Regions from separate parts of the Martinezella sp. CNPSo 3957 genome, predicted to be linked through region 3. Evidence: predicted binding sites of a transcription regulator. Region 3 holds the regulator's gene; each other region holds the start of a gene.

Evidence for each region. The regulator LexA, encoded in region 3, represses DNA repair genes until DNA is damaged. The targets are predictions, from matches to a motif close to TGTTCNNNNTGTGTTCNG.
Region 1: the regulator LexA is predicted to act here: its motif matches at 1,233-1,250, upstream of AC13QE_RS25955 (ImuA family protein).
Region 2: the regulator LexA is predicted to act here: its motif matches at 562-579, upstream of AC13QE_RS16500 (helicase-related protein).
Region 4: the regulator LexA is predicted to act here: its motif matches at 934-951, upstream of AC13QE_RS14055 (ATP-dependent helicase).

Annotation. Positions count from the first base shown of each region.
Region 1 is NZ_JBXSOU010000014.1:109,603-111,807, reverse strand. It holds gene AC13QE_RS25960 (Y-family DNA polymerase) at 1-189, opposite strand, end outside; gene AC13QE_RS25955 (ImuA family protein) at 230-1,210, opposite strand; gene AC13QE_RS25950 (metallopeptidase family protein) at 1,485-1,922, shown strand; gene AC13QE_RS25945 (DUF1737 domain-containing protein) at 1,975-2,181, opposite strand.
Region 2 is NZ_JBXSOU010000006.1:154,071-156,275, forward strand. It holds gene AC13QE_RS16500 (helicase-related protein) at 821-2,205, shown strand, end outside.
Region 3 is NZ_JBXSOU010000008.1:169,510-171,714, reverse strand. It holds gene AC13QE_RS19680 (VOC family protein) at 1-97, opposite strand, end outside; gene lexA (transcriptional repressor LexA) at 516-1,238, shown strand; gene AC13QE_RS19670 (ComEC/Rec2 family competence protein) at 1,219-2,205, opposite strand, start outside.
Region 4 is NZ_JBXSOU010000005.1:62,263-64,467, forward strand. It holds gene AC13QE_RS14050 (SMP-30/gluconolactonase/LRE family protein) at 1-751, opposite strand, end outside; gene AC13QE_RS14055 (ATP-dependent helicase) at 1,027-2,205, shown strand, end outside.

The DNA.
Region 1 (2,205 bases), on a different contig from region 3:
GCCGTCGATCGCCACCAGCGGCGTATAGCGGTCGCACCAGTCCGCGATCGCTTCCAAAAGCTTGCGATCCGCGGCCAGATCCTCCTCGACGACATCGAGATCGGGACAGATCGCCTTTGCCTCAGCCACGCCCTGACCCTGCTTCAGGCCGATCATTTCAGCCCGTTCATTGAGCGCGGTCAGCCGCATGGCATTGTTCAGCTTGCCGGCACAGGCAAGCGGCGGCGCTTCAAGCCTGCCTGTCGAACGCCAGGACAGACCCCAGCGCTTGCGCGCGATCCGGTCGGTCGGCAGATGCGGGAAGGTCAGCGCCAGAATGCGTTGCGTGTTCGCCGGGAAAGGCGGGGTACTGAACATCGGAGATAGGGGCAAAGCGGCGGTCATGGGCATTCCACTCCAGGGTTATGGAAAGAGGCGCCGGGTTTCGGCTCTTTTCCAAGGTCAGACGAAAAGCCGGGTGACCGATGCTGCCGCCAAGCACCGATCCGTCCGGCAGGGGCCGCGCCTGCGCCGGCGCGGGTTCGACGGAAAAGCGGAAGAGGGCGCTGCTTGCTTCCTCCTCGCCTCCCTGTCGCAACAGAAACAAGGGCCGTCGCGCCGCCTTGGCCCTCAGCGCCAGCCGTCGGCTCTCGGTCAGACCGAAACGGGCGGGATTGCCGCGCACTTCCAGAATGACGACGGCAAAGGCAGCGCTGCCAAGGGCTGCTTCCGCCACCCAGAGCGCATCGTCGAGCTTGCGCGGCGACGCCTGTAGGAGAGCCTGAGGCTCCAGCCCGAAATCGCCGATGCCGATGGCATAGGGCAGGCCTGCCTCCATCGTTGCGACCGTATCGCCGATCCACAGGACCGGAGACTTGGCCGCGACCATATCCGATGCTCGCGCATGCAGTCTCGCCGCAAGCGCAAGGGCAAAGCCGCTGGCCGCCCCGGCATTGCGCAGGCCGAGCGAGCGGATTTCCGTCAGCGCATCGAGCGGCAGACCGCCTTGCAGCGCTGCATCGAGCTCATCGATGCCGATCGGAAGGAGCGACTGCTCAAGCCTAGGCTCAGTAGGCAGGGATTTCGCAATACCCATCACCTCTCTCACCGGCTTGTCTGCCAAAGCCTCATGCGTCGAGGCTGCCAGCGCCGGGATCGGCCTGCCTTCCAGTCGGGCAATGGTTTCACGCAGGGCAAAAAGCGTTTCCCGCGCCACGGCAGCCTCGGCCATGACGTTCACTCCAGATCGATAATGTTCCTGTTATGTTCTTATGGATTCCAGAGCTTGGAGAAAGAGTCAACACCATTTCATAAGAAAATATTCCTTTGAACCGAGCCAGATGATTTCGGTCTGTCGCCCGAAAATCCGAATCCGCTCTAGAATCAAAAAAGTAGAGCATGATGTCGATCGAAAACCGCTCAAACACTTTTCGGTATCACGCTCTATTCCGCTCTCGTAAAAGCAGCGCAAAGTCTCTATATGACCAGCCAAGGAAGGAATATTCATGGCTCGCGTTGACCAGAGCGAAGATTGGCGGGATCGCCATTCTCCCTCCATCAGCACATTCGAATCCCTGGCAATGGAGGCTTACAGCCACCTGCCGGAAGAATTTCGCTCGCTCACCGGCAACCTCGTCATTCTCATCGAGGATTTCCCGGATGACGAAGTGTTCGAGGATATGGCGCTGGAAACACCCTTCGACCTGCTCGGCCTTTTCGAAGGTCGCGGCATCTCGGAGCGCTTTACCGCCCAGACCGGCGATATGCCCAACAAGATCCGCCTCTATCGCCGGCCGATCATCGACTATTGGGCTGAAAACGAGGAAACCCTCGGCGACATCATCACCCATGTCCTGATCCACGAGATCGGCCACCATTTCGGCCTGAGCGACGAGGATATGGAGCGCATCGAGGCGAGCGCCGAAGAAGCGACGGATCGCTGATACAAACCCCGACCGCAAGACGGCCGGGGGAATGAAGAATTTCAGCCGGCGCTTACTGCTCCGAAAGCTTCATCTCCGGATCGTAATCCTTGCCGACCACGTCCTTGACGACGGCCTGGCCGCATTCCATCCGCCCGCTTGCAGAATTGAAGCCATAGGTCGGCGAACCGTATAGCTCCCAGCCCTTGTTCAGCGCCGCGCTCACCTTGTGGCAGAAGGAAGCGTCGTCGGGGCCGGTGAGGAAACGGTAGAGTTTCATCAAAGCATCTTTCTTGTATTTGGC
Region 2 (2,205 bases), on a different contig from region 3:
GTGGGCGGATTCGTTAATTTGCAGCGAACTCCGCAACAGCATTGCCCTTCAAGCTGACCTCTATGTCGCGATGCTGCTCCGGCGAAATACAACATGTAGCCGTGAACAAATGCGATACCCGCTGATATCCGCGATTCGTCACCGATTCGTTCCGGCTTTGATCGTTGTGTTAACGATTGCACCTTTTGCGTGCATTTGTCGATTCATTATAGCTGCGCTCGTCAAAAGACGAACCGCAATCGCAGATTCGGCTCGGATTCGCATCTCAACCATTCAGAGTCCGGTATGTCCCTGCCGGGAAAACGCTAGATATTGTGGAGAACAAAAACAGAATTGCTTGGAATCTGCGATTCGTCGCCGATTCGTTCCGGCTTTGGCCTGGATGTTGATGTCGTCCGCTGATTCATGCGAAACTTTATTATTTACAGATTGTTAACGATGGCGCGGCGCGAAATTTCTCTGGCTGAGGATTCTCCGCTTGACTCCTTTTTCCTGCGGAAAGCCGTGTAAACGAGATTCAGCATTTGGTGGGAATCTTTTCATTGAAATCCATATGTAGTCGTGAACAAATAAGGAACATGACGGAGTCAGCGATTCGTCTCCGATTCGTTCTCAGGCTGTTCCGGAATCGCCCGGACTCGCATGGGATGCAACGTAAATGTAGCTTATGGTTGAGGCGCTCAAATATGAAATCGAATGTTGCCGCATCTGTTTTTTCATTCGGGTCTTGCCTTTGTCACATATGGTCGTCATCTGTTCGTTTCCTCCAGGAGGAACTGGCTGATCGGAAGACGGCTGTTTCTCGCCTATGCACGGACCTATGACTCAGACTTCGCAGCCCATGATCCTGAGCGGACGCGGCGTGACCGCAGTGCTCGGACCGACCAATACCGGCAAGACCCATTATGCCATCGAGCGCATGGTGGCACACGGCAGCGGCGTGATCGGCCTGCCGCTGCGGCTGCTTGCCCGTGAAGTGTATACGCGCGTCGTCGAGAAGGTCGGCGCGCACAATGTCGCGCTGGTGACCGGCGAGGAAAAGATATCGCCGCCAAATGCGCGCTATTCGGTCTGCACGGTGGAGGCCATGCCGCGCGAGACGCGCGCCTCCTTCGTTGCGATCGACGAAGTGCAGCTTGCCGGCGATCTGGAGCGCGGACATATTTTTACCGACCGCCTTCTGCATCTGCGCGGCCGCGATGAAACCCTGCTGCTCGGCGCCGGCACGATGCGGCCGATCCTTGAACAGCTTCTGCCTGGGATTACCGTCCTCGAACGGCCGAGGCTATCGCATCTTTTCTACGCCGGGCAGAAGAAGATCACGCGCCTGCCGCAGCGCACGGCCATCGTCGCCTTTTCCGCCGACGAGGTTTATGCGATCGCAGAGCTTATCCGCCGCCAGCGCGGTGGCGCGGCGGTTGTTCTCGGGGCGCTCAGCCCGCGTACCCGCAATGCGCAGGTGGCTCTCTATCAGGCCGGCGATGTCGAATATCTGGTTGCGACCGATGCGATCGGCATGGGGCTCAACCTCGATGTCGATCACGTCGCCTTTGCGCAGGACCGCAAGTTCGACGGCTATCAATTCCGCAATCTCAATCCGGCCGAGCTCGGTCAGATCGCAGGTCGCGCCGGCCGCCATCTCAAGGACGGTACCTTCGGGGTGACGGGACAGGTCGATCCTTTCGACGACGAACTCGTGCGCCGGATCGAGGGACACGAATTCGACATGGTCAAGGTGCTGCAATGGCGCACCAAAGAACTGGATTTCGCTTCGATCGCGGCGTTGCGTAGCAGTTTGGAAGACGCGCCTCGCGTGCAGGGCTTGACGCGCGCGCTGCCTGCGGTAGACCAGCAGGCATTGGAATATCTGTCACGCGATCTGGAGATAGTCGATCTTGCCAGCAACCCGGCTCGGGTTGAGAAATTGTGGGAGGCCTGTGCGCTTCCCGACTATCGGCGCATCACGCCTGCCCAGCATGCTGATCTCATCGCCACCCTCTTTTCTGATCTCGTGCGCTATGGCACGGTGAAAGAGGACTTCCTGGCCGAACAGGTGCATCGCGCCGATCGGACGGATGGCGAGATCGACACGCTTTCGGCGCGAATCGCGCAGATAAGGACTTGGACCTATGTGTCGAACCGGCCCGGCTGGCTTGCCGATCCGACACACTGGCAAGAAAAGACGCGGGAAATCGAAGATCGATT
Region 3 (2,205 bases):
CCACCGTGAAACCGAGCTTGCCGAGGCGTTCGCGCGCCAGAGCGATATTGACGGTCGGCAGCACGAGATGATCCAGCGGGTGCGGTGACGAAATCATGGTTCCTCCTGTTTGCCTGTGGCAGCAGATTTGCGCCCTTCCCCCGCGCAATTCAAGATAGGAGTATGGAACACTCAACGCATAGGGGCAGGACTGAAAGCAATCTCGCAAACGTGATTGCTGATTCTTACCCTCAACGCGTGTGGCCAATGACGTCCAATATGGATCCGCTTCTTGAATACGCCGACCGAGCAGTAAAGCCCGAGAACGGAAATGGCGATATTTTCTATATTTTTCAAATGGTTGAGGCCTATATAACGTCTCGACATCCTAACCCGACCCATTCGTAAGTCGTAATTATTTAACTGACACTACAAGGCTTTACCGAAATTTAAGCACTTGCGGAACACATATGGAACATATAGTGTCCGTTCTGGATTTGTTTCACGGCTTTTCTTGATTCTGGGGTTCCAAGACGATGTTGACGCGCAAGCAGCAGGAACTGCTTCTCTTCATTCACGAACGCATGAAGGAATCCGGTGTTCCGCCGTCCTTCGACGAGATGAAGGATGCATTGGATTTGGCATCCAAATCCGGTATCCATCGTCTGATCACGGCGCTGGAGGAGCGCGGCTTTATCCGCCGGCTGCCGAACAGGGCCAGGGCTCTCGAAGTCATCAAGCTCCCGGATGCTTATAATCCCAGCCTTCAGCCGCGTCGCGGCTTTTCGCCGAGCGTCATCGAGGGCAGCCTCGGCAAGCCGCAGCCCGTTGCCCCGCCCGCTCCGTCGAAGGTGGCAAATGACGATCACAACGGCTCGGCGTCCGTACCGGTGATGGGTCGCATCGCAGCGGGCGTTCCGATCTCGGCCATCCAGAACAATACGCACGACATTACGGTTCCCGCCGACATGCTCGGCTCCGGCGAACATTATGCGCTTGAAGTTCGAGGGGATTCGATGATCGACGCCGGAATTTTCGACGGCGATACGGTCATTATCCGCAATTCGACCACGGCCAATCCCGGCGATATCGTCGTTGCACTCGTCGACGATGAAGAAGCTACCTTGAAGCGCTTCCGTCGCAAGGGTGCCTCCATCGCGCTGGAAGCCGCGAACCCAGCCTATGAAACCCGCATCTTCGGGCCGGATCGCGTCAAGGTTCAGGGCAAGCTCGTCGGCCTTATTCGTCGCTATCACTGACCGGTGAATTGTCCGGGACTGGCGGCGCCTTTGCAATTGGCGCGTCGAATTTGCCGGTGCGCCAATCATAGGTTCGATGCCTGGTCCAGGGGCGCTGCGGGTTGTTGAATGCGGCGGATATAATGGGCTTGTCTGAGGTAAGCACCATTTCGATGGAGCCGGTTTTGCGCAATGTCGCACCGGTTATGAGCGTTGCTCCGGAACGGCAATGGTCCAGCCGCAGCCGGATTGGCGTCACAACAATGCTCCCGGTGTCGCAAGCCGCGGGCAGATAGGCTGCATTCTCAATGGTGACCAATATCGCGCCGTTTTCGAGCATGGCGACACACCATGCTCCCTTCTGACAGGCAAAGCTGCCTTGCATGGTGCGGTCCAAAGCTTCTTCCATTGCGGTGCGGACCGCCTTCTCCTCCTCGTTACTTAGTCGCTTGTGCCGATCCGTCTTGCTGATCTGCGGAAGCCGGCTATCGGTCGGAAGCATGGTCGGCGGTTGATGTTCGGCTGCGACCAGTGCTTTTTGCCATTGCTCAAAGATGAAGGCCTGCGGTCTCTCGCGATTGGTGGCGAGGATATCATCCTGGCGCAAGGCAACCAGAATGCCATCTTCCGAGATCATCAGATCCGGCTTCGGCACACCAGAGCCGAACGCGGCCACACCGACAGATGACAGCAGCAGCAACAGGCCCAGATGGCGAAGCCGGGTCCGCAACATGCTCATGATCAGGAAGCCGGCAATGAAAGTCGGCATCAGCCAGCCAGGCTGGCGGCCGAAGGTGATATCACCTCCCCACCCAGCCACCGTTTTTGCAATAGCGATCACAAGCTCCAGTCCCTCACCGGTGACTTTCCAGAACGGTCCATCGATTCCGAAAGGCATCAGCAGCATCGCCATCATACCGAAGGGCATGACGATGAAAGAGACGACGGGCATGGCCGCAAGGTTGGCAGCAAGTCCATATGTCGCCAA
Region 4 (2,205 bases), on a different contig from region 3:
GCCTTGTGCCGTCGGTGCGGATATGGCCGGCCATTTTTCCCTCGGCGTCCACCATAGAAATTTCACCCAGGCCGTACATGGCACAATACAGCATGCCATTGCGATCAAAAGCGAGGCCTGCCGGTCCGCGCAGCGCATTGACGGCAGGCGATGTCATCGACTGGACAAACATTTCCTGCCTGCCGCCCACGACCTGCCGATAGATTTTTCCGGTCAGCGTTTCGCTATAATAGAGCAATCCGTCGGCATCGAAGGCAATGCCGCTCGCAAAGAGCAAGCCGGCTGCCAGGACCCGGATGACCCGGCCCTCGGCCGGATCGATCTGATAGACACAGCCATTATAAGCCGCCTTGAAGAAATCGGGATGGATGTGGCCGCCTTCGAGAAGATTGGCAAGAGGGATGCCGGAATCAGTCATGTAAAGCAGGCCGTCAGGTCCGAAAGCGAGTGCATTCGGATGGAGAAACGGACCATCGGCGCTGCCTTCAATGACCTGCAGGACGCGGCCTTGCGCCGATAATCTGACAAGGGAATTCTCCGGGCCATTGGCGACCCAGAAACATCCGTCACCATCCGCCGCAATCCCCATCGGCCAGCCACCGACCCGGCAAAGTTCCTGCGATACGCCGCTTGCGTCGAAAAGTTTCAGACAGCGGCGACTGGCATCCATTTCTACGACCGCGAGGCGGCCGTCCGGCAAGGCCACGAGGCCGCTAGGCAGACGCAGCCCGGTGGCAATCGTTTCGTTCATGTTTTGAAACCTTCATTCTACGCATTACGAAGCCCCAAAAACTCAAAATGCTGCGCCGAAATGATACATAAGCATGAAGAAGATCCTTTTCGAGCCGAACGAGTGCAAATCCCGATAAGATTCTTGCGCCAGAGGTCACATCCGCGTGCAGGCCCTGCTCATCTTGACAGGCTTTAGCGATTCGGAACATCCATAGAACGTTCCTATATTTTCGCGTTTGCGATTCGCCGCATATCGCGCTCCGTGCCGGCCGCCGGAGATAGTCAGGAGAGTTGATGACCGCCGCCTATCTGGAAAAGCTAAACCCGGAGCAACGGCTGGCGGTGGAGCATGGCACGACGGAGGGTAACAGCCATATTGCCGGGCCGCTGCTCGTCATAGCGGGAGCCGGCTCCGGCAAGACGAATACGCTTGCGCATCGTGTCGCGCATCTGATCGTTAAAGGCGCAGACCCGCGCCGCATCCTGCTGATGACCTTTTCGCGCCGCGCCGCAGCCGAAATGGGCCGCCGTGTCGAGCGCATCTGCCGCGAGGTGCTGGGTGCGAATTCCGGCATCACCGCCGATGCACTTGCCTGGACCGGCACGTTCCATGGTATCGGTGCGCGCCTGCTCCGGGATTATGCAGAACAGATCGGCATCGACCCGGCCTTCACGATCCACGATCGGGAAGACAGCGCCGACCTCATGAATCTGGCGCGCCACGACCTCGGCTTTTCGAAGACGGAGAACCGCTTCCCGACCAAGGCGACCTGCCTTGCCATCTATTCGCGCTCCGTCAATGCCGAAGCGCCGCTCGACGGTGTGCTGCGCGACTTCTTCCCATGGTGCGCCATGTGGGAGCAGCAGCTGCGTGATCTTTTCGCCTGTTATGTCGAGGCAAAGCAGGTGCAGAACGTACTCGATTACGACGACCTGCTGCTCTATTGGGCGCATATGCTGCAGGAGCCTCTGATCGCCGAGGATATCGGCAGCCGTTTCGATCATGTGCTCGTCGATGAGTATCAGGACACCAACCGGCTGCAGTCCTCCATCCTGCTCGCCCTGAAGCCGGATGGCCGCGGTTTGACCGTCGTCGGCGACGACGCGCAATCGATCTATTCCTTTCGCGCCGCCACCGTACGCAACATTCTCGATTTCCCCAAGGCCTTCACGCCCTCTGCCGACATTGTTACGCTCGACCGCAACTACCGTTCGACACAGCCGATCCTGGCCGCCGCCAATGCCGTGATCGATCTTGCCTCCGAGCGCTTTACCAAGAACCTGCGCACCGAGCGGCAAAGCGTAGAGCGGCCGCGGCTGGTGACCGTGCGTGATGAGGCCGATCAGGCGCGCTACATCGCCGATCAAATACTGGAAAATCGCGAGGGTGGCGCAAGGCTCAAGCAGCAGGCCGTGCTCTTCCGTACCTCGAGCCACAGCGGCCCGCTGGAAGTGGAACTCACCCGGCGCAAC